One region of the Oceanicaulis sp. UBA2681 genome, then DNA from elsewhere that is predicted to be linked to it. Evidence: predicted binding sites of a transcription regulator. Region 1 holds the regulator's gene; each other region holds the start of a gene.
The links. The regulator LexA, encoded in region 1, represses DNA repair genes until DNA is damaged. The targets are predictions, from matches to a motif close to ATGTTCCNCTTGTGTTCC.
Positions count from the first base shown of each region.

Region 2: recA (recombinase RecA) is a predicted target of LexA. The motif match lies at 4,317-4,334, and genes of this name have one in related genera.
Region 3: gcvT (glycine cleavage system aminomethyltransferase GcvT) is a predicted target of LexA. The motif match lies at 3,171-3,188, and genes of this name have one in related genera.

Region 1 is NZ_DEMB01000008.1:121,843-131,874, reverse strand. It holds gene B3M53_RS05810 (divergent polysaccharide deacetylase family protein) at 1-286, opposite strand, end outside; gene B3M53_RS05805 (anthranilate synthase component II) at 376-963, shown strand; gene trpD (anthranilate phosphoribosyltransferase) at 960-1,976, shown strand; gene trpC (indole-3-glycerol phosphate synthase TrpC) at 2,006-2,797, shown strand; gene lexA (transcriptional repressor LexA) at 2,882-3,559, shown strand; gene B3M53_RS05785 (2-hydroxychromene-2-carboxylate isomerase) at 3,625-4,299, shown strand; gene B3M53_RS05780 (ComEC/Rec2 family competence protein) at 4,301-6,421, opposite strand; gene gltX (glutamate--tRNA ligase) at 6,531-7,922, shown strand; gene gltA (citrate synthase) at 7,979-9,283, shown strand; gene B3M53_RS05765 (helix-turn-helix transcriptional regulator) at 9,354-9,584, opposite strand; gene B3M53_RS05760 (hypothetical protein) at 9,577-10,032, opposite strand, start outside.
Region 2 is NZ_DEMB01000016.1:191,850-201,881, reverse strand. It holds gene fliR (flagellar biosynthetic protein FliR) at 1-439, shown strand, start outside; gene flhB (flagellar biosynthesis protein FlhB) at 450-1,526, shown strand; gene B3M53_RS12255 (hybrid sensor histidine kinase/response regulator) at 1,662-4,259, shown strand; gene recA (recombinase RecA) at 4,405-5,487, shown strand; gene alaS (alanine--tRNA ligase) at 5,661-8,315, shown strand; gene B3M53_RS12240 (YybH family protein) at 8,315-8,773, shown strand; gene B3M53_RS12235 (cation:proton antiporter) at 8,885-10,032, shown strand, end outside.
Region 3 is NZ_DEMB01000003.1:252,842-262,873, forward strand. It holds gene argS (arginine--tRNA ligase) at 1-172, shown strand, start outside; gene B3M53_RS01940 (FlgO family outer membrane protein) at 181-2,214, opposite strand; gene B3M53_RS01945 (UrcA family protein) at 2,447-2,770, shown strand; glycine riboswitch at 3,096-3,186, shown strand; gene gcvT (glycine cleavage system aminomethyltransferase GcvT) at 3,360-4,454, shown strand; gene gcvH (glycine cleavage system protein GcvH) at 4,488-4,853, shown strand; gene gcvPA (aminomethyl-transferring glycine dehydrogenase subunit GcvPA) at 4,952-6,298, shown strand; gene gcvPB (aminomethyl-transferring glycine dehydrogenase subunit GcvPB) at 6,301-7,881, shown strand; gene B3M53_RS01970 (hypothetical protein) at 8,024-8,347, shown strand; gene B3M53_RS01975 (GNAT family N-acetyltransferase) at 8,353-8,820, shown strand; gene B3M53_RS01980 (F0F1 ATP synthase subunit B) at 8,915-9,409, opposite strand; gene B3M53_RS01985 (F0F1 ATP synthase subunit B') at 9,413-9,958, opposite strand.

The DNA of each region.
Region 1 (10,032 bases):
GAGGCGGCGTCAAAAGCGCCGGCTCAACAGGCTCGGAGGTGAGGGCTGAAGTCTCAACCACTGAAGGCTTGGGCGCGGCGCCGATCCTGTTCGCCGCCTCCACGCGGATCACGCCGGGCCAGGACGAGGCGAGCTGGCGGGAGTCGAGGTCAGCAGGCGCCGCGACGGCGCGCGCTTCGGCCTCGCTGCTATTGGCGCCCAGATTATAAGCAAGCGCCGCCACCAGCATGAAACCGGCGGCCAGGGCAGAGCCCAGATGCGGCGCATAGGAAGCAGTACGGATCATCCGTGCCTATTTACAGCGAGTCGCGGTTGGCGGCGCGTGTCGCCTTGCTTAAGTTCCACATCAGTTTTCACGGATGCGGCGAGCCCTCCATGCTGTTGATCATCGACAATTATGACAGCTTCACCTTCAACCTGGTTCATTATGTCCAGGAGCTGGGCGCGCCGACCCGCGTCATCCGCAATGATGCGATGAGCGCAGAGGACGCCCTGGCCCTCAACCCTCAAGGCGTTCTGATCAGCCCCGGCCCCTGTGATCCGGATCGAGCGGGTATCTGCCTGGACCTGATCCGGAACGCCCCGGAGGACCTGCCGATCTTTGGCGTCTGCCTCGGCTTTCAGTCGATCGGTCAGGTGTTTGGCGGCAAGGTCATTCAGGCCAAGGCGATCATGCATGGCAAGACCAGCCCGATCCGCCATGACGGCACAGGCGTGTTCGAGGCCCTGCCCTCGCCCTATCAGGCCACGCGCTATCACTCGCTGGCGGTGGATCTGCCCGATGGGACTGAGCTGGTCGCCAATGCGCACACCGAAGACGACGAGATCATGGGGTTGATGCACAAGACCCGCCCCATTCACGGCGTTCAGTTTCACCCTGAATCCATCGCGTCCGAGCATGGTCACGCGCTGATCGGCAATTTCCTGCGTCTTGCGGGTCTGACCACAGAGCAAGCGGCATGAGCCGCATGCGTCCCGCCATTCAGGCCCTCGCCCTGGGCCAGGAACCCGATGAGACTGCGCTTGCGGACGCGTTTGACGCGCTGATGGAGGGTCAGGCCGACCCTGTAGAGGTTGGCGGGTTTCTGTTGGCGTTGACCGCCTTGGGGGAAAGCCCGCAAGCGCTGATGGTCGGCGCCAAGGCCATGCGCGCCCGCATGACGCCGGTCAATGCGCCCGCCGCCGCCATCGACACCTGCGGCACCGGCGGCGACGCCCGCGGCACCTGGAACATCTCGACCGCCGCCGCCCTCGTGGCCGCTGGCGCAGGCGCCGTCGTCGCCAAACATGGCAACAAGGCCGCCTCCTCCAAATCGGGCTCTGCGGAAGTGCTGGAAAGCCTGGGCGTAAATCTGTTCGCCCGCCCTGATCAGGTGGAAGCCGCACTGGGTCAGGCGCGCGTGGGCTTTTTGTTCGCCCAGGCTCACCACGGCGCGGTGCGTCATGTGGGGCCGGCGCGCAAGACGCTGGGCGTGCGGACGATTTTCAACCTGCTGGGTCCGCTATCAAACCCCGCCGGCGCGAAACGTCAGCTCCTGGGCGTGTTTGACCGCAAATGGCTGGTTCCCATGGCCGAAGCCCTGCGCGGCTTGGGCGCGGACGCCGCCATGATCGTGTATGGCGAAGACGGGCTCGATGAAATCACCACCACCGGCGTCAGCTTTGTCGCCGAACTGACGCCGGACGGCGAGATCCGTGAATACGAGATCACGCCTGAGGATGCAGGGCTGCGCCGCGCCGCGCTGGATGATCTGAAAGGCGGCGAACCTGAAGAGAACGCGCAGGCGATCCGAGACCTCCTGAAGGGCGCGCAAGGCCCCTATCGCGATATTGTCCTGATCAACGCCGCCGCCGCGCTGAAGCTCGCAGGCTTGGCTGAAGACCTGAAGACCGGCGCGGAACTGGCTGGGGCCGCAATTGATGACGGCCGCGCGCAAGCTGCGCTCGACGCCCTTGTCAGAGCCAGCAACGCCTAAGCGCTTAAACCTTGAAGAGAACACGCCCGATGAGCGACGTCCTGAACCGAATTGAAGCCTACAAGCGCGCCGATATCGCCGAGCGCAAGGCCGCGCTCCCGTATGAAGCGGTCTGCGAGCGCGCCCAGCAGGCGAGCCCGGTCCGCGGTTTCAAGGCGGCGTTGGAGCGCGATGCGACCGAGCATGGGCTAAGCCTGATCGCGGAAGTGAAGAAAGCCAGCCCGTCCAAGGGCCTGATCCGCGAAGACTTCAACCCGCCCATACTCGCCAAAGCCTATGAAGACGGGGGCGCAAGCTGCCTGTCTGTTCTGACCGACGCGCCCAGCTTTCAGGGCCATGATGACTATCTGGTCGCGGCGCGCGCGGCGGTGTCTTTGCCGGTCCTGCGCAAGGATTTTCTCTACGACCCCTGGCAAGTCGCCGAATCACGCGCGCTGGGCGCGGATTGCATCCTGGTGATTCTCGCCAGCGTTGATGATTCCCTCGCCGCCGCGCTGATCGAGGAAGCGTTCAAATGGGATATGGATGCGTTGGTCGAAGTGCATGACGCCGCCGAAATGAAACGCGCTCTGGCCCTCCCCAGCCCGCTTGTGGGGGTGAACAACCGCAATCTGCGCACCTTCGAAACCTCACTGGAAACCTTTGAAACTCTTGCCCCTATGGTGGGTGATGACAGGCTTCTGGTGGCGGAAAGCGGCATCTTCACCCGTGACGACGCTGTCAGATTGCAGCACGCTGGCGCCAAGTCTCTGCTGGTCGGTGAAAGCCTGATGCGGCAGGACGATGTCACCGCCGCGACGCGCACCCTTATGGGGCTCTAAACGCGTCGCAGCTTCACTTGACGTTAAGACGGAACATGCATAGAACACTTTTAGTAAGTTTCTATTTTGTTCCAAGAGGCGACCATGCTGACCAAAAAGCAGCACGAGCTTTTGCTCTACATCAACAAGCGTCTGTCTGAAGACGGCGTGTCGCCTTCCTTTGACGAAATGAAAGAAGCGCTCAACCTCGCCTCCAAGTCCGGCGTGCATCGACTGGTCAGCGCTCTGGAAGAACGCGGATTCATCCGTCGGCTGGCCCACCGGGCGCGCGCTCTGGAAGTGCTGAAGCTGCCGCAAACCGGCGCTCCCGCGTCAGCGCCTGCCTCCAATGTGGTGAAAGCGCCCTTCGGCGCCCCCGCTCACGAAGAAAGCATTCAGGGCGTGGACGTGCCGGTTCTGGGCCGAATCGCGGCCGGCGTGCCGATTGAGGCGATCCAGCATGAAACCGACCGCTTGCCCGTTCCGGCGAACATGATTTCCGGCGGCGAGCATTTCGCGCTGGAAGTGCATGGCGATTCCATGATCGACGCCGGTATTCTCGACGGCGATCTGGTGGTGATCAAACGCGGCGACACCGCCAATAGCGGCGACATCGTTGTCGCCCTCGTCCATGACGAAGAAGCCACGCTGAAAAAGCTGCGCAAAAAGGGCGGCTCCATCGCTCTGGAAGCGGCGAACCCGGCCTATGAAACCCGCATTTTCGGCCCGAACGAGGTCAAGGTGCAGGGGCGTCTGGTCGGCTTGATCCGGCGCTATCACTAGGCGCGCTGATTTGCGCGGTTTAGTATTGCCGTTCGGGGCTTTGCCCGATCAGGACAGCACAGACCATGACAGATCAGACCGCGCTCAGCTTTGACCTTTATTGGTCGTTTCGAAGCCCCTACAGCTATATCGCAGCACAGCGCCTGCTGGCCCTGCGCGATCAATACGGCTTCACGGTCAATGTCCGTATTGTGCGCCCATTGGCGGTGCGCAGCCCTGAGTTCTTCGAAGAACGCGATTCGCGCTGGATCCATTATGTGCTCATTGATGTGGCGCGCGAGGCGGAACGCCTGGGCCTCCCCATCAGCGCGCCTTCGCCCGATCCGATCGCTCAGGATCTAGGCACACTGAAGATCGCCCCTGAGCAGCCGCGCATCACCTATCTCAACCGACTGGGCGTTCTGGCCACGCAAACCGGCGACGGGCTAGCGTATATCGCCGCCGCCAGCCGGCGCATCTGGGGCGGCGCAAGCGCAGGCTATGAAACACCCTGGACCGATGACGGCGCGCTGGATGAAGCCGCTCACAAGGCTGGACTGGACCCGGACTGGCTGAATGCGGAAGCGGACGCCCAATCCGACCAGATTGACGCCCAGATCCTCGAAAACGAAGCCAATCAGGATGCGGCGGGTCATTGGGGCGTGCCGCTGATGGTGTTTAACGGCGAACCTTTCTTTGGTCAGGACCGCATCGACGCCCTGCTCTGGCGCATGTCTCAATCCGGGCTCAAGCTTCAATAAGCTAGCTGCCCTGCGCGCCGCCCCATAAACGGCCCTGCCGGGCCTGCTCGGCGCCGCGCATGCGGACCACCCGGCCGTCATGCACCCAGAACTCCAGCCCGCCGAGTTCGGCGCGCGCCGGGTCATCTAACAGCAAGGCTGCACAACGGCGCTTACGCCAGGCGGAGACGACCCCGTCAAAGACGATCAGATCCGCCTGGTCGCAATCATCCTCCAGCGCCTCGGGATTATCCGTGACGGCGAGCAGCAAGCCTTCCGCGGTGCGCCCCGTGCATCCCAGAGAGTCGCAGGCCAGCGCCGCACGTTCCGGGCGATAGCTCGCTCCGGTGCGTTGCAGGAAGACGCGCGCATCAAACCGTCCCCGCCTGCGGTCACTGACGGTGAAGGCGTCTCCCGCCCCCTCAAATCGCGCCAGCACCACCCCGCCATCGGTGATCATCATCTGGGGCGGCGCCTGAACGATGAACAGCGCCAGGGCGGCGCAGACCAGCACCCCGCCGCCCAGCCGCATCCACCCCAGCCCGATCACCAGACACGCAAAACCCAAACCATAGAGCGCCAGCAGCGCGGGATCGGCGGCGTTAGCGCCCACCACGGCCCCTTCAAGCGTTGACGCCCAATACGCCACATCCAGAACCCGGCGCAGCCCTTGGTCCATGATCCAGAGAAACGGGCCTTCCAGCCCAATCACCGAAAACAGGAGCGCCGCGCCGCCCGCCGGCATCACCCAGAACGTAAAAAGCGGCATGGCCGCCAGATTGGCCAAAAGCCCATATGCGGCCATGCGCTGGAAATGAAACACAGCAAACGCACCGGTCGCGGACCCCGCGATCAGGGATGTGGCGCTCAACCCGGCTATCGCGTCCTTGATCTTGGCGAGGAGCGAGGTTGAGCCGCCGCCCTCGGGACGCCAGCGACGATAAACGTCAAAGCTGGCGATCAACGCCGCAACAGCGGCGAAGCTCATCTGAAACCCCGGTTCGATGACGCTTTCAGGCGTGATGAGGATGATGAAAATGGCGGCCAGCGCCAAAGACCGCATGGAAAAGGCCTGCCGGTCGCACAAGACGCCGACCAGCACCACGAACGCCATGATATAGGCGCGCTGGGTGGACACCGCAGCGCCTGACACCACCAGATAGAGGCTCGCCGCGACCAACGCGCCCAGGGCTGCGGGCTTTCGCGGATCATTCCCGCGCGCCCAAGGCTCCCATGCGGCGAAGATCAGGCGGATCAGCCAATAAGCGCCGCCGGCGAACAAGGCCATGTGCAGCCCGGAAATCGCCAGAATATGGCCCAGACCCGACAGGCGCAGGGCCTCTGCGTCCTCAAAGGACACTCGCGCCCGCTCCCCGGTCAGCAAGGCCGCCGCCACGGCGCCGGTGCGCGACCCGGCCCCCGCCTGCAATCGCTCAGACAAGCGCCAGCGAAACCGCGCCAGATCCAGAATTCGCGGTCTGGGCGCGGCGATCTCGGCGGGCTCCAGATCGGAGATCGCGTATCCCGTCAAACCGATCTGATCAAACCAGGCCGCTCGGCCCGGGTCATACCCACCTGCGGCCACGGGCGCTGACGGCCGCGACAGGCGGGCGCGCACTTGGATGGCGTCGCCGGGTTCAAAAGCGCCCAGCCCCGCCCGGACCCGCACGCGTACAGGCGGGGTCTCGGCGTGTTCCAGCTCATGGACCCGGATCAACAGGCGCGCACGCCCATCCAGTCGCTCCACGCGTTCGATCCAGCCCGTCACTTGCGCGCTGCGTTCGCTGACAAAGCGCTCCAGCGGCGGCGGCGCCAACGCATGGCTGCGATGCCCCGCGAGAACAAAGCCCAGACAGATGCAGCCAAGAAGAACCCAGACATACAGCGTGCTGACATCACGGCGCACGCTCCAGCCCAGCCCACAAAGCGCGGTGATAATTACGCCTGTCAGGACCGGAACTCCTCCCGGTTCAACCGGCCAGGAGAAGTAAGCCGCCGATCCCACCGCAAGCGCAACCGGCGCCCATAAGATCAGCCGGTACGGATCAGGTGCATTCACCGTCAACGGGGCGCCCAGCCCGGCGAGCATCGCCTGGCGCAGGGTGGGACTTTCCCCTGTGGGTGGAAACTTGTAAGACTTCACACCTTCATTTTGGCGTGAACATCAGGCTGAGGCTATGACGGATGCGGTTTGGCGTGCTAAAGAGCACGACCCTTCGCACTGCAGCATGAATTCGCAATTGCAAGATCATATGAAAATCATCACCCGGTTCGCGCCGTCCCCGACTGGCTACCTGCATATTGGCGGCGCTCGCACCGCGTTGTTCAACGCGCTGTTTGCGCGGGCGAATGGCGGCGAATTCAAGCTGCGCATTGAAGACACCGATCGCGCCCGCTCAACTGACGAGACGGTTCAGGCGATCGTGGACGGCCTGAGCTGGCTGGGCCTGGAGTGGGATGGCGAGACCGTCTCCCAATTCGCCCGCGCGGACCGCCACCGTGAAATTGTGGACGCGCTGATCGAAAAAGGCGCTGCATTCCGGTGCTATTGCACGGCGGAAGAAACAGAGGCCCTGCGCGAACAGGCCTTCGCTGAAGGCCGGGCGCTGCGTTCGCCCTGGCGCGACCGCGCCCTGTCCGAAGCGCCTGCAGACGCGCCTTTCGTGGTGCGCTTTCGCGCCTCGGACACCGACACGGTGATCGAGGATGCGGTTCAGGGACAGGTACGCTGGGGCGCCAAGGAATTTGACGATCTCGTGCTTCTGCGCGGTGACGGCAATCCCACCTATAATCTCGCCGTCGTGGTCGATGATCATGATATGGGCGTCACCCACATCATTCGCGGCGATGACCACCTGGTGAACGCTGGCCGACAGGCCCAGATCTATAATGCGTTGGGCTGGGACATTCCGGTCTTCGCCCACATCCCGCTGATCCACGGCCCGGACGGCAAGAAACTGTCCAAGCGCCATGGCGCGCTGGGCGTGGAAGCGTATCGCGACATGGGCTATTTGCCCGAGGGCCTGCGCAATTATCTGCTGCGGCTCGGCTGGTCCAAAGGGGACCAGGAATACTTCACCGACGCTGAAATGGTTGGAGCCTTTGACCTCAAAGGCCTCGGCAAAGCCCCGGCGCGGCTGGATTTCGACAAGATGTCCAGCGTCAACGCCTGGCATATGAAGCGCGCCGAAGATGCGCGTTTGACCGATCTGTTGTGGGATCGCCTTGAAGGCCGCAAAGATGTGCGGCTGGATGATCAGGCGAAAGTCTGGGTGTCTTCAGCGATGAAAGTGCTGAAAGAACGGGCGGCCACCCTCGCAGAACTGGAAGATCAGACCTATTTCCTCATCCGTCCGCGCCCGATCGAGTTGACGGGCAAAGCCGCAAAGGCGCTCAAGGATGACGCCAAGGCGCTTTTATCGCGCCTTGCAGAGGTTTTACGGGTTACGCCAGATTGGACCGAGGCGGCTTTGGGCGAGGTGCTTAACGCTTTCGCAGAGGCTGAAGACGTTGGATTTGGCAAGGTGGGCCAGCCGCTCCGAGCGGCTCTCACCGGTGGCGCGCCAGCGCCGGATATGAGTTTCGTACTGGCGGTTCTGGGACGCGATGAAGTTCTGGATCGGCTCAATGACGTGATGGACTAGGTCGCGCCCCTTCACAGGCCGCGTTCATCATGACCCATAGAAAAGGGGTTGGAGATATGGAAAACAAGATTCAACCGAAAGGTTCCGCACAGCTGTCGATTAATGGCGAGACTTATGACCTGCCTGTGTATGGCGGCTCCATCGGTCCGGACGTCATCGACATTCGTGCGCTTTATAAAAATGCGGGTGTTTTCACCTTTGACCCCGGTTTCACGTCCACCGCGTCATGCGAAAGCCAGATCACCTATATCGACGGCGATGAAGGCACGCTTTTGTATCGCGGCTATCCGATCGATCAGCTGGCCGACAACGCCAGCTTCATCGAAGTCGCCTACCTGCTGCAAAACGGTGAACTGCCGAACGCCAAGGAACTCGAAGAGTTCGATTGGACGATCCGTCGCCACACCATGCTGCACGACCAGTTTGACCAGTTCTTCCGCGGCTTCCGTCGTGACGCGCACCCGATGGCGATCATGGTCGGCACTGTGGGCGCGCTGTCCGCGTTCTATCACGACTCTACGGACGTCAATGATCCGAAGGCCCGCCTGATCGCGAGCCATCGCATGATCGCGAAAATGCCGACCATCGCGGCGCGGGCGTACAAGTATCACATCGGCCAGCCCTTTGTGACTCCGCAGAACGATCTCGATTACGCGTCCAACTTCCTGCAGATGTGCTTTGCGGTTCCGGCGGAGAAATACGAAGTCTCCCCGACCCTGGCGCGCGCCATGGACAAGATCTTCACCCTGCACGCCGATCACGAGCAGAACGCGTCGACTTCGACCGTGCGTCTCGCCGGCTCTTCGGGCGCCAACCCGTTCGCCTGCATCGCGGCCGGCATCGCCTCGCTGTGGGGCCCGGCGCATGGCGGCGCCAATGAAGCGGCGCTCAACATGCTGGCGGAAATCGGTTCGGTGGAGAACATCCCCGAATACGTCGCCAAGGCAAAAGACAAGAACGATCCGTTCCGCCTGATGGGCTTTGGCCACCGCGTGTACAAGAACTACGATCCGCGCGCCAAAGTGATGCGCGAAACCTGCCACGCCGTGCTCGACGAGCTGGGCGTGCGCAATGATCCGCTTCTGGCCGTCGCCATGGAGCTGGAGAAGATCGCGCTGGAAGATCCGTACTTCGTCGAGAAGAAGCTCTATCCGAACATCGACTTCTATTCGGGCATCACCCTGAAAGCCATGGGCTTCCCGACCGAGATGTTCACCGTGCTGTTCGCCCTGGCCCGCACTGTCGGCTGGATCGCGCAATGGTCGGAAATGATCGAGGATCCGAGCCAGAAAATCGGCCGTCCGCGCCAGGCCTTCACCGGCGCGACCGCCCGCGACTTCGTCGGCATCGACAAACGCTAATCGGCTTATAAGTAGATTACAAAAAAGACCGGCGAAGCAGTAGCTTCGCCGGTTTTCTTTTGTCAGCACACTAGCCTTTCAGCGAGCCGAATCCATCTCGTGAAAACAAGTCATCGAGCCCAACTCCCAGCGTCTCAGACAGCCTTAGCGCAACTTCGATGGTGGGATTGAACTGGCCCCGCTCGATGGCCCCGATCGTCTGGGGGTGGACCTGAACCCGGTTCGCCAGCTCCTGCCGGGACAAGCCGCGATCCACGCGATAGGTCTTCACCCGGTTCTGGAAGGCGACGGGATCAGCCATCTGCGTCCCCATCCTCATCGCCTGAAAAGTTGAAATCAGAGGCTTTCAACGTCCAGGCCAGCACCAGTTGAGGTCCGGACAGGGCTAGTGCGATCGCCGCCAAGCCTACACCGATTGAATATCCTGCTGGCAAGGGCGACGCGCCAACCGCCGCGACGATGACCAGAAGCGCGAGCGCCAGTTTCAGCCCTTGCCGAGTCGCCATGGCGACAAGCGCTTGCTGCCGCTCATCATAGGGCTCCCCCGGCACGGCGAAGGCTGGTCGACTAGCCAGATAAAGCTTTCTGTCCAGCCAGATCGCAGCCCCCGCGCCAATCAGCAGAACGGGCGCAAGCCCCGTCATGGACTCAATAATCGCCGTTTGCGCGATCAGGGCCTGAAGGACGCCGTCGATCACGACGGACAGCACGATTGCGAAGACCACAAACATCATCACGGTCAGGACCAC
Region 2 (10,032 bases), on a different contig from region 1:
CCTCGCCATGGCGCAGTCCTTTGACCCTGCGCAGGGTCAGGCTGGCGTGCTGCCGGCCCAGTTCTTGAACCTGATCTTTATCGTCATCGTTCTGATCACGCCCTTGCATCAACAGATGTTGCTGGCGGCGGCGGGCTCTTACGAGCTTATGCCCGCCGGCGAGGCGCCGATGTGGGGCGACGCCGCGTTCTGGGCTCTGGGCCTGTTCATCGACGCCTTCATCATCGGGGTCCAGATCGCCAGTCCGCTGATCGTGTTCGGTCTGGTTTTCTATCTGGGCCTGGGCGTGCTGTCGCGCCTGATGCCGCAGGCGCAGATCTTCTTCATCGCCATGCCGCTCAACATCCTGATCGGCTTTTCCATTCTGGCCATGTCGCTGGGCGCCATGGTGATGGTGTGGGCGGAGCGCTATGAGCGCTTCACCGCGACGCTGAACTGAGGCGGGCGGCATGGCGGAAGGCGAAGACAAGTCAGAAAAGACAGAAGAGCCGACAGACCGAAAACTCCGGCAGGCGCGCGAGGAAGGCGATGTTCCCAAATCCCAGGAGGTGTCGGGCTGGTTCACCCTGACCGCCGGTCTGGCGATGCTGGCGTTTCTGGCGCCGGGCATGTCACGCAGTCTGGCCGAGATGCTGCAGGTGTTTCTGGCGCAGCCCCATGAACTCGCGGTGGACCCCACCGGAGCGGTGACGCTGGCGGCGGCGACCGCGCTTCGCCTGGTCGTCGTGACAGGCCTGGCCTTCGCCATGCTTCTGGTCGCGGCGGTTTTCGGAAACCTGGTCCAGACCGGCGTGATGTTCACGCCCAAGAAGATCGCGCCCAAGCTCGACAAGCTCGACCCGATCAAGGGTCTGACCCGCATGTTCGGGCCTGAAGGCTGGATGAACTTCTTCAAGGGCGTCGCCAAGATGACGGTGGTCGGGCTCGCCATCGCGCTGGCGCTCTGGCCGCGGCGCAACGAGCTGGCGGTGATGCCGGGCGTCGCGCCCATCGGCATCTTGCAGGAGGTCTATACCGCCGCCATCCAGCTGATGATCGCCGCCCTGATCGCCTACACCGCCATCGCCGTGCTCGATTTCCTGTTTCAGCGCAAGCAGTACATCGACCGCAACAAGATGAGCCGCAAGGAAATCCGCGATGAGATGAAGGACACCGAAGGCGATCCGATGGTGCGTGCGAAATTGCGCCAGATCCGTCAGGAGCGCGCTCAGCGGCGCATGATGTCGCGGGTGCCGGACGCCGCCGTGGTGATCACGAACCCGACCCACTACGCCGTGGCGCTTGAATACGAGCAGGGCCGCACGCCCGCGCCGATCTGTGTGGCCAAGGGCGCCGACGACGTCGCCCTGCGCATCCGGGAGCTGGCCAAGGAGCACAACATCCCCATCGTCGAGGACCCGCCGCTGGCGCGCGGATTGTTCGCCAGCGTCGAGCTTGAGGAAGTGATCCCGCCTGAACACTTCACGGCCGTGGCCAAGGTGATCGGTTATGTTCTGACGCTGGCGGGCAAGGCGCCGAAGTTCTGATCGCGGCGCCGAAAAGACGATTTCATACCGTCTCGCTGAAATATGGTTAACTTTAACCTGTGAGACTGCGTGTTCGAATCATGGACCAGCCGTAGCGTCATCCGGCGTGTCGGCCTGCACCAACCGGAGCCTGTCATGTCAGACCTCCCGCTTTCCGCCCAACGCGCCGCCGCTGAGGCTGACCCCGTCGCCCCTCCGCCGCCTTCGCCAGCCGCCAAGGCGGCTACAGGCGAGGGGGCGCTGACCAGGCCCCTGACCCGGCTGATCTTCTGGGTGGCGAGCCTGGGCGCGCTGGCCGCTGCGGCTGTGGCGATTTTCGCAGGCGCGGGCGCGGGATGGAACGGCGTCATCTTGTTATCCGGCATCGCGTCGGTCGCGTTGCTCTTGATGTATGCGCTGGCGGCGGGCGAAACGGCTGGGCGCTCCTTGCTTGAAGGCGGCGAGCGCAAGCGTGCGAGCGGCGCTGCGGCGACCGCCATGGGGCTCTGGCCTGATCCGGTTCTGATCACGGATGCGCAAGGCCGGGTGGCCTGGGCGAATCCGGCTTATGTCAAACTGGCCGACACCCTGATCGGTGTGAAAGACGGCGGGACGCCCGCAGCCCCTGAACGCTTGTTCAGCGGGGCCGGCGCGGGGGCGGTTTATCGTCTCAACCGGGCTGCGAGCGCAGGCGAAACAGCCCGTGAAGTTGTCGGCCGCATCCCCTTGGGCGGGGGCGAAAGCGTGGTTTACAGCGCGGATGTGTCTGCGCTGGAAGACGGCGCGACTCTGTGGCGCTTTTCCGAGCTTCGCGATGACGCCTCTTTGGATGCTGACGAGGCGCCGGACTGGACCGATCATGCGCCCGTCGGCTTGTTCTCCGCCGATGCCGAGGGGCGGGTGCTGGCCGCCAACGCCACTTTGCGCAGCTGGATCGGGGTCAGCGAGGACGCGGCCCTCAAACTGCAAGACATCACCACAGGCGACACCGCGCAGGCGTTCGCCCAGTCGCGGGGCGCGGACGGCGTGATCCGCCTCGACGCCCGCCTGAAGCAAGTGGACGGCGAGGAAAGCCCGGTCGTCATCTGCGTCAGCTGGAGCGATGAGCGCCCCGCCAAGGCGCGCGCGGTGGTTTATGAACTCTCCGCCACAGGCGCGCCTCCCGCCGTGGCCGCGGCTGAGCCGCGCGAAGCGTCTTCGGGCGCCAGCTCGCTCGCTGGCGGCTCGTTTGATGAAATGTTCGCGACCGCCCCGTTCGGCGTGGCGCGCCTGGACGACGCCGATCCGGCGCTGGCCGTAATCGAGGACGCCAACCCGGCCTTGCTCAAGCTGTCGGGCGGCGGCGCCGTGCCGGGCGCGAAGTTTGAAGACCTGTTTGATTTTGGCGATGACGGCCGGATCGACAATGTACTGGGTTCGGCCCTGGCCGGGCGTGGCGAGCCAAGCGAAGTGCGCCTGAAAGCGGGCGAAGACGGCGAGCGCGCCGTGCAGGTTTTCCTGTCGCCCTCACGTGACGGCAAGCGCGTCGCCTATGTGGTGGACGTGTCGTCGTGGAAAGCGCTGGAGCAACAGGTCGCCCAGGCAGGCAAGATGCAGGCGGTCGGCCAGCTCGCGAGCGGCGTGGCTCATGATTTCAACAATATGCTCACCGCGATCCGGCTGAATGTGGGCGAGCTTCTGAACCGGCACCCGGTGGGCGATCCCTCCTATCAGGACTTGCAGCAGATCAATTCCACCGTCACGCGCCAGGCCGGCCTGGTGCGCAAGCTTCTCGCGTTCTCGCGCAAGCAGACCTTCCGCAATACGGTGTTTGACGTCTCGGACGTCTTGTCTGATTGCTCGATCATGCTGGGCCAGATTCTGGAAGAAACCGTACGGCTCGATATCAAGCATGGCCGCGATCTGCCGCTGGTGCGGGCGGACCGCAATCAGATCGACAATATTCTGGTGAACCTCGCCACCAACGCCCGTGATGCGATGAAGTCTCAGGGCGGCGGGGTTCTGACCATCGTCACCGAAGCGGTCTCTTCTGATGATGTGGCGCGCGCCGGGGCGCCCAATCCCAAGGATGGCGACTGGGCGGCGATCCATGTGTCCGATACGGGCACGGGCATGGACGAGGCGACGCTGAAGAAGATCTTCGAGCCGTTCTTCACCACCAAGGAGGCCGGACAGGGCACCGGGCTGGGGCTGGCGACGGTCTATGGCGTGGTCAAACAGTCGGGCGGCTTCCTGTTTGTGGATTCCGAAGTGGGCAAGGGCACGACCTTCCATATCTATCTGCCCGGCCATGTGCCGAGCGAGGAAGAGGAAACCGAGCTTGCGCGAGAGGAAGCGGCCAAGACCGCCGAGCCTGAACCCTCTGATCTCGCCGGACGCGGCCGCATCCTGTTTGTCGAGGATGAAGACGCGGTGCGCGCCATCGCCGCCAAGACGCTGGTGCGCCGCGGCTATGAGGTGGTGGAAGCGTGTGATGGTGAGGAAGCGCTCGAAATTCTGGAGAACGAGCCGGAAAGCTTTGATCTTCTGATTTCAGACGTGGTCATGCCGGGGCTCGACGGTCCCGGCTTGCTCAAGGAGGCGCGGCATCTGCTGGGCAGTGCGCGAATCGTCTTCATTTCGGGCTACGCCAAGGAAGAGTTTTCCGACACCCTCTCTGATGATCTCGAGATCTCCTTCCTGCCCAAACCCTTCGACATCCAGCAGCTGGCGGAGCGCGTGAAGCAGGAGCTGGCGGCGCGTCAGCGCGCCTAGTCTTTATGCTAAGCGGCTGATTGCGCTCAGCTGTCGCAAGGGCGACGCACACGCCAAATGTTCCGCTTGTGTTCCGGGAACAAAATAAGTACGGTCACCTTCATTGCCCGACTCGGTCGGGCGTGAAATAAGGAGGGCCGACCTGATGGCACAGTCAAATCTGCGCGTGGTGAAAGACGGCGACATGGACAAACAAAAAGCGCTTGAAGCGGCCCTGACTCAAATTGATCGCGCCTTCGGCAAAGGCTCGGTGATGAAGCTGGGCTCCAAGCCTGACCAGGATATTCAGGCGATCTCCACCGGCTCTCTGGGCCTGGATATCGCGCTGGGCGTGGGCGGCCTGCCGAAAGGCCGAATCGTCGAGATCTACGGCCCGGAAAGCTCCGGTAAAACCACGCTGGCGCTGCACACGGTGGCGGAAGCGCAGAAAAGCGGCGGCGTCGCGGCCTTTGTGGACGCCGAGCATGCGCTCGACCCGGTCTATGCCCGCAAGCTGGGCGTGGATGTGGGCGAGCTTCTGGTCTCCCAGCCTGACACTGGCGAGCAGGCGCTTGAAATCGCCGATACGCTGGTGCGCTCGGGCGCCATTGACGTTCTGGTGATCGACTCCGTGGCGGCCTTGACCCCGCGGGCGGAGCTTGAAGGCGATATGGGCGACTCGCTGCCCGGTCTTCAGGCCCGTTTGATGAGCCAGGCGCTGCGCAAGCTGACCGGCTCCATCTCCAAATCGAAATGCCTGGTGATCTTCATCAACCAGATCCGCATGAAGATCGGCGTGATGTTCGGCAGCCCCGAAACCACGACCGGCGGTAATGCGCTGAAATTCTACTCCACCGTTCGGCTGGATATCCGCCGCATCGGCGCGCTGAAAAATCGCGATGAAGTGATCGGCAACCAGACCCGCGTCAAAGTGGTCAAGAACAAGGTGGCGCCGCCCTTCCGCGAGGTGGAGTTCGATATCCTCTATGGCGAAGGCATCTCCAAGACCGGCGAACTGCTCGATCTGGGGGTGAAGGGCAATATCATCGAAAAATCGGGCTCCTGGTATTCCCACGACTCCGAACGGATCGGGCAGGGCCGCGAGAATGCGCGCCAGTTCCTGCTCGACCATCCCGCGATCGCCGACAAGATCGAAGCCCAGGTGCGCAAGAACGCCGGTCTGATCGCCGAGGAATTGCTGGTCGGTCCCGGCGAGGATGATGACCTGGACGACGAGGCTACAGGCTAGTTCCGAGGGGGACGAACCGCATCCTTCACCGCCAAAACGGTGATGAATCTACAACGGGCGCTTGGCTTTGCCGGGCGCCCGTTCGTATATGGGGGTGAACCGACACCCAAAGGCCGCCGCATGAGCGGGCGACCGTCCTCTCAACGCCGCGCGCCAGCGCCCGGAGTGCATACATGACCGCCTTGCGCGATATCCGCCGCCAGTTTCTCGATTTCTTCGGCAAAGAAGGCCATGAGATCGTTCAGTCCGCGCCGCTCGTGCCGCAGGACGACCCGACCTTATTGTTTGTGAACGCCGGCATGGTGCCGTTCAAGAACGTCTTCACGGGCGCAGAAAAGCGCGATTATGTGCGCGCCACCAGTTCGCAGAAATGCGTGCGCGCGGGCGGCAAGCACAATGACCTCGATAATGTCGGGTATACGGCGCGCCACCACACCTTCTTTGAGATGCTGGGGAATTTTTCCTTCGGCGACTATTTCAAGGAACAGGCGATCGAGTTCGCCTGGACCATGGTCACCAAGGAATTCGGCCTGCCCAAGGACAAGCTCCTAGTCACGGTCTATTCCGAAGATGAAGAAGCGGCGGCGCTTTGGCGAAAGATCGCTGGCCTGCCCGACGAAAAGATCATCCGCATCTCCACCTCGGACAATTTCTGGTCCATGGGCGACACCGGCCCGTGCGGTCCGTGCTCGGAGATCTTCTTTGATCACGGCCCGGAGATCTGGGGCGGCCCTCCCGGCACGCCGGAAGAGGATGGCGACCGCTTTATCGAGATCTGGAACCTGGTGTTCATGCAATATGAGCAGCAGGCGGGCGGCGAACGCATCAACCTGCCCAAGCCCTCCATCGACACCGGCATGGGGCTCGAGCGCATCGCAGCAGTGCTGCAGGGCGTGCACAACAATTATGATGTGGACCTGTTCAAGACCCTGATCAACGCCTCTGAAGAGGCGTTGAAGGTGAAGGCTGAGGGTGATGCGCTGGCGAGCCACCGCGTCATTGCAGACCATTTACGCTCCACCTCCTTCCTGATCGCGGATGGCGTGACGCCGTCCAATGAAGGCCGGGGCTATGTGCTGCGCCGGATCATGCGCCGCGCCATGCGCCATGCGCACCTTCTGGGCGCCAATGAGCCGGTGCTGTTCGGTCTTGCGAAAACCCTGTCTGACGAGATGGGCGAAGCCTTCCCCGAATTGCCGCGCGCTCTGCCGGCGATTGAGGAGACATTGCGCGGCGAGGAAGAACGCTTTCAGCGCACGCTGGGCCGCGGCCTGACGCTTCTGGAAGAGGCGACGGCTGACCTTAAAGAGGGCGATGCCCTGCCAGGGGAAACCGCGTTCAAGCTGTACGACACTTACGGCTTCCCGCTGGACCTGACCGAAGACGCCCTGCGCACGCGGGGGCTGAGCGTGGATCAGGCCGGGTTTGACGCCGCCATGGAGCGTCAGCGCTCTGATGCGCGCGCCAGCTGGAGCGGGTCGGGCCAGGCCGCGCCGGAGGCGCTCTGGTTCGCGGTTCGCGATCGTCTGGGCGCGACGCAGTTCACCGGGTATCAGAACCATGACGGCCAGTCTGAATTGACTGCGATCGTCGCGGACGGGGCGGAGCAGTCTGAGCTGGCTGAGGGCGCAGGCGCCGAGCTGATCTTCAAATCCACGCCGTTTTACGCTGAGGGCGGCGGTCAGATCGGGGATGCGGGCGTCATCACGTTTGACAATGGCGCCGTGTTCACCGTCACCGACGTGCAAAAACGCGCAGGCGAGATTTACGCTCATATCGGCGTGCTGGAGCATGGCGCGATCAAGCTGGGCGATACGGCGGCCCTGAAGGTGGACGCTGAACGCCGCACGAAAGTCCGCGCCAATCACTCCGCCACCCACCTTCTGCACGCCGCTTTGCGAGACGTGTTGGGACCGCATGTGACCCAGAAAGGGTCATATGTGGGACCGGACCGGTTGCGGTTCGACTTCGCCCACGCCAAGGCGCTGAGCGAAGCGGAGACCGCCGCCATCGAAGCGCAGGTCAATGCCGTGATCCGTCAGAACGCCGACGCGAAGATCGCCGAAATGACGCCGGAGAAAGCGATTGAGGCGGGCGCGCTGGCCTTGTTTGGCGAGAAGTATGGCGACACCGTTCGCGTGCTCGCCATGGGCGACTCTCTGAAAGACGACGACAAGGCCTATTCGGTCGAGCTTTGCGGCGGCATCCATGTGGACCGCACCGGTGATATCGCCCTGTTCAAGATCGTGGGCGAAAGCTCGGTCAGTTCGGGCGTGCGCCGTTTGGAGGCCCTGACCGGCGAGGCGGCGCGCCAATGGCTGGAAACCGAAGCCAACAAGGCCAAGGTCGCAGCCTTGTCGCTGAAAGTGCCGACCCATGAGCTGGTGGACCGGGTCGCTGCGCTCCAGGCCGAACGCAAGACGCTGGAGCGTCAGCTCGCTGAAGCCAAGAAGCAGCTCGCCATGGGCGGGGGCGGCGCTGCAGCGCCGGCCGGTCCGGAAGAGATCAATGGCGTGAAGCTGATCGCCCGCGTGGTCGAGGGCGTCGGCGGCAAGGATCTGCGCGGCCTGGTGGATGAAGCGCGCAAGCAGATGGGCTCGGGCGTCGCGGCGTTTGTCGGCGTCAATGAGGGCAAGGCGGCGCTCGCCGTGGGCCTGACCGATGACCTGGTCGGCGCGATGAGCGCGGTGGATCTGGTGCGCGCCGCAGTGGGCGCCGTGGGCGGCAAGGGCGGCGGCGGCCGTCCCGATTTTGCTCAGGCGGGCGGACCTGACGGCGCCAAGGCCGAGGATGCGATCGCCGCGATCCGCACGGCGCTGGCGGGCTGATGGTCAAGCGAGCCAAACCGGGCGCGGATATTCAGATGACCGGCGACAAGGCGGTGGCGAAACAGATCGCCGCCGCCCGCGCCGCGTTCAACGCGGCCTTGTCTGCGCGTGACTTTGACGGAATCGCGCTGGCGCTGTGCGAAGAGTGCACGCTCGTGCCCGGTGATGACGCCGAGCTTATGGCGGGGCGCGAGGCGCAGCTTGCCGCCTGGCGGTCCATCATCAATCAGGCGCCCGATGTCAGCTATGTGCGCACGCCCATGCGTATTGATGTGGGCGAGGATGGCCTGCTGGCGGCGGAGACTGGACGCTGGAAAGGCCAATGGTCCGCCCAGGGGTTTGAAGTGCGCTATTCGGGCCGGTATTTCGCCAAATGGCGTCTGGATGGCGATGACTGGCGCGTCGCCTCGGAAGTCTTCGTGACCTTGAAGCGCGATGGCGGCCCCGTCAGCGTCTGAGTGTAAACGAGGCGGTTTCGCCGCACCATTTTGTACGCCTCGTTCATAAACCGTCTGGACTTTCCCGTTTAAGGTTAACCTGACGACCAATCAGGCGAACGGGGGTGAGTGATGGAACACGGGCATGGCTATGAAATCTGGCTGAAGGATGCGGTGGTCTTCCTGATCGCCGCGGGCGTCGTGGTCCCGCTCTTTCGCCTGTTCAAGCTCAGCTCCGTGCTTGGCTTTCTGATCGCCGGACTGGCGCTCGGCCCGTTCGCGCTTGGCGGTCTCGCCGAACGTTTTGCGGTGCTGGAATGGGTGACGATTTCAGAACCCGAAGCCGCCAAACCCTTCGCCGAGCTGGGCGTCTTGTTCCTGCTGTTCCTGTTGGGTCTGGAATTGTCCTTCCAGCGTCTCTGGCAATTGCGCCGCGCCGTGTTTGGCGCCGGCGGGCTGCAGGCGTTCGGCAGTGCGGCTGTGCTGGGCGTAGCCTGTTTTATCATTGGTCAGACCGCCCCGACGGCGCTGGTGATCGGCCTGGCGCTGGCTTTGTCCTCCACCGCCATCGTGATGCAGATCATGGCCGAGGAACGCCGCACTGCTGCGCCTGTGGGGCGCGCCTCGTTGTCGGTTCTGTTGATGCAGGACATTCTGGTGGCCCCCATCCTGATCCTTGTGGGCTTTCTCACGCGCGATTCCGGCGCTGATCTCGGCGCTGCTCTGCTCAGCGCCCTGTTTCAGGGCGTGTTGGCGCTGGCGTGGATCTTGTTGCTGGGCCGTCTGGTGCTGCGCCCGGTGTTTCGTCTGGTGGCGAAAGCGGGCGGACGCGACCTTCTGATGGCCTTGACGCTGGCGGTGGTGGTCGGCGCCTCCATGCTGACCGCAGGCGCCGGGTTGTCGCTGGCGCTGGGCGCGTTTCTGGCCGGTTTGATGCTGGGGGAGACCGAGTTCAAACATCAGGCCGAGATCGACCTTGAGCCCTTCAAGGGCCTGTTGCTGGGCGTCTTCTTTATGACGGTCGGCATGGGGCTCGACCTGGGCGCCGTGTGGCAGAATGTCGGGCTGGTGCTGGCCGGGCTTGTCGGCATGCTTATCGTGAAGGGGCTGCTGGTCTATCTGGCGTGTCGCCTGTTCGCCGGGGATCACCGACTGTCGCTGGAAGCGGCCTTTTTGCTGGCGCCGGCGGGTGAGTTTGCGTTTGTCATTCTCGCCACCGCCAATGCGGGCGATGTCATCCCTGCTGAAACCGCCACGATGGTCGCGGCCATCGCCGGGCT
Region 3 (10,032 bases), on a different contig from region 1:
ACACGCCTATGGGCTCGCGCAAGCGTTTTCGGGCTTTTACGCCGCCTGTCCGATCCTGCCGGAAAAGGACGAGGCCATTCGCGCCTCGCGCCTGACCCTGGCCGGGACCACGCTCACACAGCTCGAGATCGTGCTCGGCCTGATTGGAATTGACGTGCCCGAGCGGATGTAAAAAGCGCGTCAGGCGGGCGGGCACCGTACGGCCGGCTGCGTGGGTTCCGTCAGCCGTCCGCCAGCCTCCACCAGAGCTGCGGACAGATGCTCAAAGCGCGCCGGGTCAAATGACGGATCGTTCAATAACAGGGTGCGCAACCTCGACGGCGGCGTGCCGGGGGCGTCAAGCTCAAGCAAGCGGCCATAGGCGGCGTCATCATCGCCAAGGGCTCGGTAGGCGTACCAGGCGACTATGAAAGAGCGGGGATGGTTCGTCATCTCCGCGGCGATCGGGACAGCCTCCTCACGATTTCCATCCGCGCAGAACTGATTGAGCCGTATGCTCATCTGGGCGATCCGTCCAACCTGGCTGGCTTCAATTCGAGCCGCGACCTCACGTGCTTCATCAACCGCGTCGATGAAAAGGAACGCCCAATGGGCCTCCACCAAAGCAACTCCGAAGAACGGGTGGTCGGTCAGGGTTTCGCGCGAAAGGGTCGCGGCAAATTCGAAATCCCGCGATTTTCGGGCATGCTGAATCAGCAGGCTTCGGTTTGTCGCATCCTCACGCGGGATAATCTCTGCAAGCCGTCGTATGACCTGTTGCGCCTCTTCATGACGGCCCAGCATTACAAGGGTGTTGCTGTGCTGGAAGTTGGCGTCAATATCGTACGGGCGTGCTGTCAGATAGGTCGCGAGCGCCTCACGCGCAGCATCCAGTTCAAACAGTTCAAAGTCTCGCAATGCACGATAGGACGCCGCTTCAATCGGGTCGCGAGCGGCGGCGATGGCGGCATCCATGCGCGCCGCATATTCCTGTCTGTACGCCTCTCCGCTCAGGGCGTCTGCGCGCATCACCAGGGACGGCGTATTGGAATATTTGAACACGAGCGCAGACGCTGCATGGGCCTGAGCGAAGTCCGGATCGATTGAACGCGCCCTGTCGAGTAAGGGCTGCGCCCGGCTCCAGGACTCAGAGCGTCCGGTCTGCCAGAACTGCGCCATCAGGGCTTGCCCGCGCATATACGCTTCATAGGCCGCGATTGACTCCGTCCCTACTGAAGCCATGCGCACGAGCGTATCCGGATCAAGCGCGGTATCGAGTGTGTTCGCCACGGCTGTCGCAATGTCAGTCTGAAGGCTGAGCAGATGATTGAAGTCGCGGTCATAACTCTGTGACCAGACCTGCGCCCCGTCACTCGCGCTAACAAGCGAGACCGTGACACGGACCTGATCGCCTGAAATGCGCACTGTGCCTTCCAGGATGTTCGCCACGCCGAGATGATGGGCGATGTCTTGAAGGTCTTGGCTGTCCTGGGACGCGGTAAACGTCGCACGCCGAGAAGCAACACGCAGGTCCGATACTCGGGTCAGGGCGCTGGTCAGTTCTTCTGACAAGGCGTTTGCGAACCAGGCTGTGTCGTCTTCCGCGCTCAGATTTTCAAAATCGAGCACGGCCACCGAGCGGTTTATCGCGGATGTGGCCGATGTCCGCTCGCCTAGAAAGACACTGGCCGCCAATACGATCACAAGTCCAAGCCCGGCAATCCCTGCGATGAGCCAAGAGGGAGGGAGCCGGCGAAAAGGTGAGTCAGCCAAGGGCGTTGCGGTCTGGGTTGCGATTGCTGCACGCGATTCACGTTGCTCTGGCATTGAGAGGTCTGCGCCGGTTGTGGGCGATGGTTCGGGCAGTGACCTTTTCGCCTGCACATCTGCGATGAAACGATAGCCCCGACCATGTTCGGTTTTGACCCATAAGGGGCGTCTGGCGCTATCGTTGAGGGCTCTTCTCAGATCGCGCACAGCCGTTGTCAGCACCGCATCGGAGACAGCGCGACCTTCCCATACAAGTTCGATCAACCTGTCTTTGGCCAGAAGCTGCATGGGGTGCCGCATAAGCGTGTGCAACAGGGTGAAACTGCGCCCGCCGAGTTCAATCGGCTTGCCATCCAGCAGAACCCTGGACCCGACCGGATCAAGGGACAGCCGTCCGCCTGCCAGAAGCAGCGGCGCAGCGTTCGCCTCTGCGTCAGTTGCATCCTTATGTGTCGTGTCGGTCAACGCCGCGCCCCCTGAAGTCAGCATGTTCGGCGATTGTAGTCAGAGTGCAGGGCGATGCACGGTTTTTGCTCCTCAGAATTAGAAAAAAATCTCAATTAAAATAGCACCTTATAATTTTTCAGGACTGGCGCATATCACGCTCAGGATTTGTGGCGTGGCTCAGACCAGTCTCGCTCTCGTCATCTGGACAGGCCGCGCTCTCGCCGGCTCAACAAACGCAGGAGAGTACCGAATGATCTCTGTCAGAACCCTTGTCGCCGCCGCTGTCACGGCTGTTGTGATCTGCGCCCCCTCAAACGCCCAGACATTCAACTTTGAGTATGATCGCTGGATGCTGTCATCACCGGAAGGACGCGAAATGGTCCTGGACCGGCTCGCAAACCAGGTCGAGCGCTATTGCAATGTCCATGACGCTCGCGGGCTGCTGGATGTGCGGATCGCCCGCGATTGCCAGGCGCGCACCACGGCGCAAGCGCTTCAGCAAATGAATGATCCGCGCGTTGTCGCCCTGCATCAGGAGCGGGTGCGCCGTCAGAACGTCATCGAGCGGACCTAGATCCGGGTGCGGTTCCAGCGCGTCCGGTTCTCCCCGCGCGCGCTGTGTGGGCTGCGCCTTCTCCTCTTCAAAGACCCACCCTTAGGTCAGAGAAGGCGCGGCCCACTTTCGGCTTTTGCAGGGCCTGTCCGATCCCGCCCGGACCGAAGCAAGGTCAAGCCAGACATGAATTGCGGCCCGTCTTCTGGCGGGCCGTTTCATGCGCAGCTGCGGGAACAAAAGCTTATGCTGCAGCGCCCAATCGCGATTGACTCATATCCGTCAAACGCTAGGTTTGCGCGTCGGTGCAGACCCGCCGTGAGGCGCGCTGCAGCGGGGATACATGAGGTCACTTGCGGGAGAGACCGGCCGAAGACGCCGGCGCCGAAGGCGCAACCGCCCCGGAAACGCTCAGGCTAACGGACCGCAAGCCTAAGACCTAACGCTGGAAAGCGGGCGCTGACGTTCAGACGCCCCACCGAAGGAGCAATGCGCGCGCCTGTTTTTGAAGGCGCGACGCGGGAATCTCTCAGGTCATCAAGACAGCGGGGGCGATTCGGAGCCGGCATGAGCCGCGCGACGCACGCAACCCGCATGCTTGAGGCCAGACATGACCGACACGCTCAACCGCACGCCGCTTTATGATCTTCACGTCGAACTGGGCGCCAAAATGGTCCCGTTCGCCGGCTATGAGATGCCCGTCCAGTATGACGGCGTCATGGCCGAGCATAATCATACGCGCGAGGCTGCGGGCCTGTTTGACGTCTCCCATATGGGTCAGGCGCGGCTGATCGGCGATGAAAGCGCGCTTGAGAAGCTGATTACGGCGGACCTTGCGGCGCTGCCGCAGGGCGAACAGAAATACACGCTGCTCCTGAACCCTGAAGGCGGGGTCAAGGACGACCTGATGGTCTCCCGCCCCGATGATGAAGGGCTGTTCCTGGTGGTGAACGCCGCCTGCAAGCGCTCTGACTTTGATTACATCATCGAGGCGACCAAAGGCGTCGCCGAGCTGGTCGAGCTTGATGGCCGCGCGCTTCTGGCGCTGCAGGGCCCGCAGGCGGGCGCCGTGATGGCCGACCTTTGCCCGGACGCGGCGAAGATGGTGTTCATGCAGGCGGGCTGGTTTGAAATCGACGGCCTGCGCCTGATGATTTCGCGCTCGGGCTATACCGGCGAGGACGGGTTTGAAATCTCCGTCGCCAACGAACACGCCAGCGATTTCGCCCGCAAGCTTCTGAGTGATGAGCGGGTCAAGCCGATCGGTCTGGGCGCGCGCGATTCCCTGCGTCTGGAAGCCGGTCTGTGCCTGTACGGCCATGACATGGATGAGACGACTTCGCCCATCGAGGCCGGTCTGATCTGGGCGGTGGCCAAATCGCGTCGCGAGCGCGCCGATTTCCCCGGCGCTGCGCGCATCCTGAAAGACATCGCCGAAAAGCCCGCGAAAAAGCGCGTGGGTCTGGCGCTGAAAGACCGCGCCCCGGCGCGTGAAGGCACCGAGATCGCCGTGAATGGCGAGATTGTCGGCGTCGTCACTTCGGGCGGATTTGGTCCGACTGTCGGCGCTCCCATCGCGATGGGCTTTGTGCGCACCGATCTGTCGGCGCCCGGCACGCAGGTTGATTTGATGGTGCGCGGCAAGGCGCGCCCGGCTGAAGTGGTGAAAACGCCCTTCGCGCCGCATCGTTTTTATCGCGGTTGATCCCGCACGATTTCGCTCTGGAGGAGACGTCTGATGAGCACCCGATTTACCAAAGACCATGAATGGATCCGTGTTGACGGCGAAGAGGGCGTTGTGGGCATCACCGCCTACGCCGCCGAACAGCTGGGCGATGTGGTGTTTGTCGAGCTGCCCGAAGTGGGCAAGACCGTCTCGGCGGGCGATGAGCTGGCCGTTGTGGAAAGCGTGAAAGCCGCGTCTGAAGTCTATGCGCCGGTGTCGGGCGAGATCATCGCCGTCAACGAGCTGCTGGAAGGCGAGCCCGCCAAGGTCAACGAAGCGCCGGACGGCGAAGGCTGGTTCGTGAAGATCAAGCTGTCTGACAAGAGCCAGCTCGACGCCATGATGGATGACGCGGCCTACGCCGAACACATCAGTTAAGCCTCGACGCCGGACGGCGTCGATCTACATGCAGCGACTAGACCGGCGGCTCGACTTCAGAGCCGTCCGACCTGCTTTATGAAGGAAGGTGGATCGCCATGCGCTATCTCCCGCTGACCGACGCTGACCGGGCCGAGATGCTCGATACGATCGGTGTGGATTCTGTCGACGCCCTGTTTGAGGACGTGCCCCAGAAGGTGCGCCTGGACGGGCCGGTGGACCTGCCGCTCCACAAGAGCGAGATGGAGGTCGAGCGCCTTCTGACGAAGATGTCGCGCAAGAACGTCGCCGCGTCTGAAGCGCCGTTCTTTGTGGGGGCGGGCGCATACAAGCACCATATTCCCGCCAGCGTGGATCATTTGATCCAGCGCTCGGAATACCTCACCAGCTATACGCCCTATCAGCCGGAAATCAGCCAGGGCACGCTGCAGACCCTGTTTGAGTTCCAGACCCAGGTCGCGCTCCTGACCGGCATGGAAGTGGCGAACGCCTCAATGTATGACGGCTCGACCGCCTGCGGTGAAGCCGTGCTGATGGCGTGCCGGATCACCAAGCGCTCCAAGGCGATCCTCAGCGGCAATCTGCATCCTCACTACGCCGCCGCGACCCATACGCTGGCCAAATACATGGATATCGAAATCCGCGATGATGCGGCCAAGCCCGGCGGGCTGGACGATATCGCCGCCGATATCCCCGATGATGTGGCGTGCGTCGTGGTGCAGAACCCGGACGTGTTCGGCCAGGTCCATGATCTGGAACCCATCGCCAAGGCCGCCCACGAGAAAGGCGCGCTGCTGATCGCGGTGTTCACCGAGGCTGTGTCGCTGGGCCTGATGAAAACGCCCGGCGCCATGGGCGCGGACATCGTGGTCGGCGAAGGCCAGTCCATCGGCGTCGGCCTGCAGTTCGGCGGCCCGCATGTGGGCCTGTTCGCTTGCCGCGGCGATCGCAATTTCATCCGCAACCTGCCCGGCCGTCTGGCGGGGGAGACTGTGGATGCGGACGGACGCCGGGGCTTTGTGCTGACGCTGTCCACGCGCGAACAGCATATCCGCCGCGACAAGGCGACCTCCAACATCTGCACGAACTCCGGCCTGATGACGCTGGCCTGGACGATCCACATGTCGCTGCTGGGCGATACCGGACTACGCACCATGGCTCAGCTGAGCCATGAGAAAGCGTGCGAGCTGGCCGACCGTCTGAGCGCGATTTCAGGCGTGGAGCTGGTCACCGACGCCTTCTTCAACGAGTTCACCCTGCGTCTGCCGAAAAAAGCGGCGGACGTGGTGGAGGCGCTGGCGGACAAAGGCGTTCTGGGCGGGGTTCCCGCCAGCCGGCTGTATCCGGGCGAAGGCTATGACGATCTGCTGATCGTTGCGGCCACTGAAACCAACACCGAAAGCGATCTCGACGCATTCGAAGCGGCTCTGAAAGAGGTGCTGTAATCATGGCGATGAATACTCAAGGCCGTCCGTCCCGTCCGCTGCACACGCCTGATCCGGGCGCATACGAGGACACGTTCTCAGGCTCCAAAGGGCTTGATCAGGCGGAACCGCTGATTTTTGAGCGGCAGACCTATGACAAGACCGGCGTCGATTTCGAGGCCCCCAAGGGCAAGCCGTCACGTCTGGGCGCGCTGGAGCGCAAGGGCGATCTGGGGCTTCCGGGTCTTAGCGAGCCTGAAGCCATGCGCCATTATGTGCGCCTGAGCCGGAAGAATTACGCCATTGATATCGGGCTCTACCCGCTGGGCTCGTGCACGATGAAGCACAATCCGCGTTTGAACGAGAAGCTGGCGCGCCTGCCGGGCTTCTCCGACATTCACCCGCTGCAGCCGCAATCCACGGTTCAGGGCGCGTTCGAGCTGATCGGCGAGCTGGCCCATTGGCTGATGACGCTGACCAACATGCCCACCGTCGCCATGAGCCCGAAAGCGGGCGCCCATGGCGAGCTGTGCGGCATGATGGCGATCCGCGCGGCGCTCGACGCCCGCGGCGAGAGCCATCGCCGGCGCGTGCTGGTGCCTGAGAGCGCGCACGGCACCAACCCGGCCACCGCCGTCCAGTGCGGTTTCCATTGCGACGAGATCCCCGCTGGCCCTGATGGCCGCGTGGATATGGAGGCGTTCAAGGCCAAGCTTGGGGATGACGTGGCGGCGATCATGCTGACCAACCCCAACACCTGCGGCCTGTTTGAGCGCGACATCCGCGAGATCGCCGACCTGATGCACGAGGCGGGCGGGTATTTCTATTGCGACGGCGCCAACTTCAACGCCATTTCCGGCCGGGTGCGCCCGGGCGATCTGGGCGTCGACGCCATGCACTTCAACTTGCACAAGACCTATTCCACGCCCCATGGCGGCGGCGGTCCCGGCTCCGGCCCGACCGTGCTGTCCGAAGCGCTGGCGAAATTCGCGCCGCTGCCCTTCGTCATCAAGGATGGCGACAGCTGGCGCATGGTCGAGGACGAAGCGGACGCCAAGGCCCAGGGCGCTGAGCCGTTCGGCCGCATGGTCGCTTTCCATGGTCAGATGGGCATGTTCACCCGCGCGATGAGCTATATGCTCAGCCATGGCGCGGATGGCCTGAAAATGGCCAGCGAGGATGCCGTGCTGAACGCCAACTATGTGTTGGCGCGCCTGAAAGACGTCATGACGCCGTCCTTTGACGGGCTGTGCATGCACGAAGCGCTGTTTGACGACCGCTTCCTGAAAGACACCGGCGTCACAACGCTCGACTTTGCGAAAGCCATGATCGATGAGGGCTATCACCCCATGACCATGTACTTCCCGCTGGTCGTGCATGGGGCCATGCTGATTGAACCGACCGAGTCTGAATCCAAGGCCAGCGTGGACCGGTTCTGCGACACGCTGGAAGCATTGGCTCACGCTGCGAAAGCGGGTGAAACCGAGCGCTTCACTGCCGCGCCGCGGTTTGCGCCAGCCAAACGTCTGGATGAGACCCGGGCCGCCCGTCAGCCGGTCCTGCGCTGGACGCCGCCCTCTGACGAGGTGCAGGCAGCGGAGTAAGACCGAACTCGATATGAGGGCATTGCGCCACACTGCCCTGAAATCGACATTTCCAGCTGCAAGAATGTGAGAGTCGCCATCCGGTACGGGTTGAACCGGATGGCGGCCGCCTCGACATTAGCGTACGAGGTATGGATTGAGCGTGGAAAACGACAAGGCAGATCCCAAGGTGGCGATGAACGACACCCCCAACGGTTGGGCGCGAAACGGCGTCAATGGCGTGACCAGCGTTCTGTTGGTGGTGTTGCGAGCGATTGCCGTGGCCTTGGCGATCTTCCTGCTGGCGATTTCCATCCCGCTGTTTTTCCTGCCTATTCCGCTTGGTCTGCCGCTGGCCATCATTGGCCTGATCCTGCTGGCGATGACGTCCAAGCGCGCCCACACCTTCATCACCGACTGGCTCAAGCGCCATCCCGGTGTCTGGGAGCGGGTCAAGCACATCTTCGACCGGTTCCATAAGGACTAGGAGAGATGGGCTTTACCGGCTTGCGGCTGGTGAGGTCGCTTGAGGATATCCCACTCTCCCCGACGTCTTCGCCTGACCTCGTCATACGACCTCTCGACTTCCAGCACGAAGCGGCTGCCGCCAGAGCCTTGCTCAATCACGCCTATCGTGGCGGAGAGGGGGAACGTCTGGAGGCCGAGGACTGGCGCCAGTCTGTTCAGAGCGACGCAGAGTTTGATCCTGAGCTATGCCTTGTGGCGATAGACACGGGCTCTGAAAGGCTTGCAGGCGTCATACAGGCGTGGACCACCGGCTTCATCAAGGATCTGGCTGTCGATGATGACTGGCGGACACAAGGCGTTGGCGCGGCCCTGGTGGCCGAGATTGGCGAGCGCTTGGCGGCGAGGGGGCTTGAAGAGATCAGCCTCAAGGTGGTTCCCGGCAATCTGGGCGCGATCGCGTTCTACGAAGCCTTGGGGTTTGAACGCGCCTGAGTGGGCTGCTTCGATACACACCGGATGATTTCAGACACAAAAAAGCCCGCGAGCGTGTCGCGGGCTTTTATTGTTCAATCTGTCGAAGCCAGACCTAGTTCAACTGGTCCTTCAGGGCCGCAGTGTCGGCTTTCAGAAGGGCGTTGCGCTGGGTCTTGTTCAGCTTCTTGGACAAGAGGTGCTGCGCGGCCTCAATCGCCAGATCGGCGGCCAGGGCTTTGACTTCCTTGGCGGCCTGGGCTTCGGCCTGAGCGATGCGCTGTTCCGCCATGGCGGTGCGACGCTCGACGCGCTGGGCGATTTCGCTCTTGGCGTTCTCGCGCAGATATTCAGCTTCCGCCTTGGCCTGCTTGATGATCGCTTCAGCTTCAGCCGCGGCTTCAGTCTGCTTGCGCTCATAAGTGGCCATCAGCTCCTGCGCTTCTTCGCGCAGGCGGCGGGCTTCATCGAGTTCCTTGCGGATCAGGTCCGCGCGGTCATCAAGCGCCTTGCCGATCATTTTCGGCGCGCCCACAAAGATGATCACGACGAAGAACAGGATCAGGCCGACAAACGCCCAGAAGCTGGTGTCAGACAGGAGGTAGTTCATGACTTACTCCTTCACCGCTGCGACGGCATTGGCGGCGTCGTCTTCAGACACCTCAAGGCCGGTCAGGTGCTCGACGGCGACCAGGGCGGCGCCAGCCGCAATGGAGCGCACTTCGCCAAGAGCCGCGTCGCGCGAGGCGCGAATGCGGGTCTCTGACTCGTCCAGCTTGGCGTCCAGCTCGGCGTCCGCCTTGCGGATGGCGTCAGCCACTTCAGCGTCCGCTGAGGCTTTCGCCTCTGCAGCCACCGAATGCGCCTTGGCGCGGGCGTCCGCCAGGGATTTCTCGTAGGCGCGAACGGTCTCGTCAGCCTGCGCTTTCAGTTGCGCGGCGGTGTCGAGATCGTCAGCGATGCGATCGCGGCGTTCTTCAATGGCCCCGCCGATACGAGGCAGGACAAAGCGGCTCAGCAGTACGTACAGGACGAAAAAGCTGATCGCCAGCCAGAACAGCTGCGATGCGAAATAGGTCGGGTCGAAGGGCGGGAACGCGGCTTCCGCTGCGTGTCCGGCGCCTTCGGCGTATTCAGATTGGGACTCCGGCGCCAGCACGGCGGCCTCCCTTGCGCAAAGGCTAAACTAGCCCGAGCTTACCGTAAGCTCGTAGCCTGTAAAACGCTCCAAGC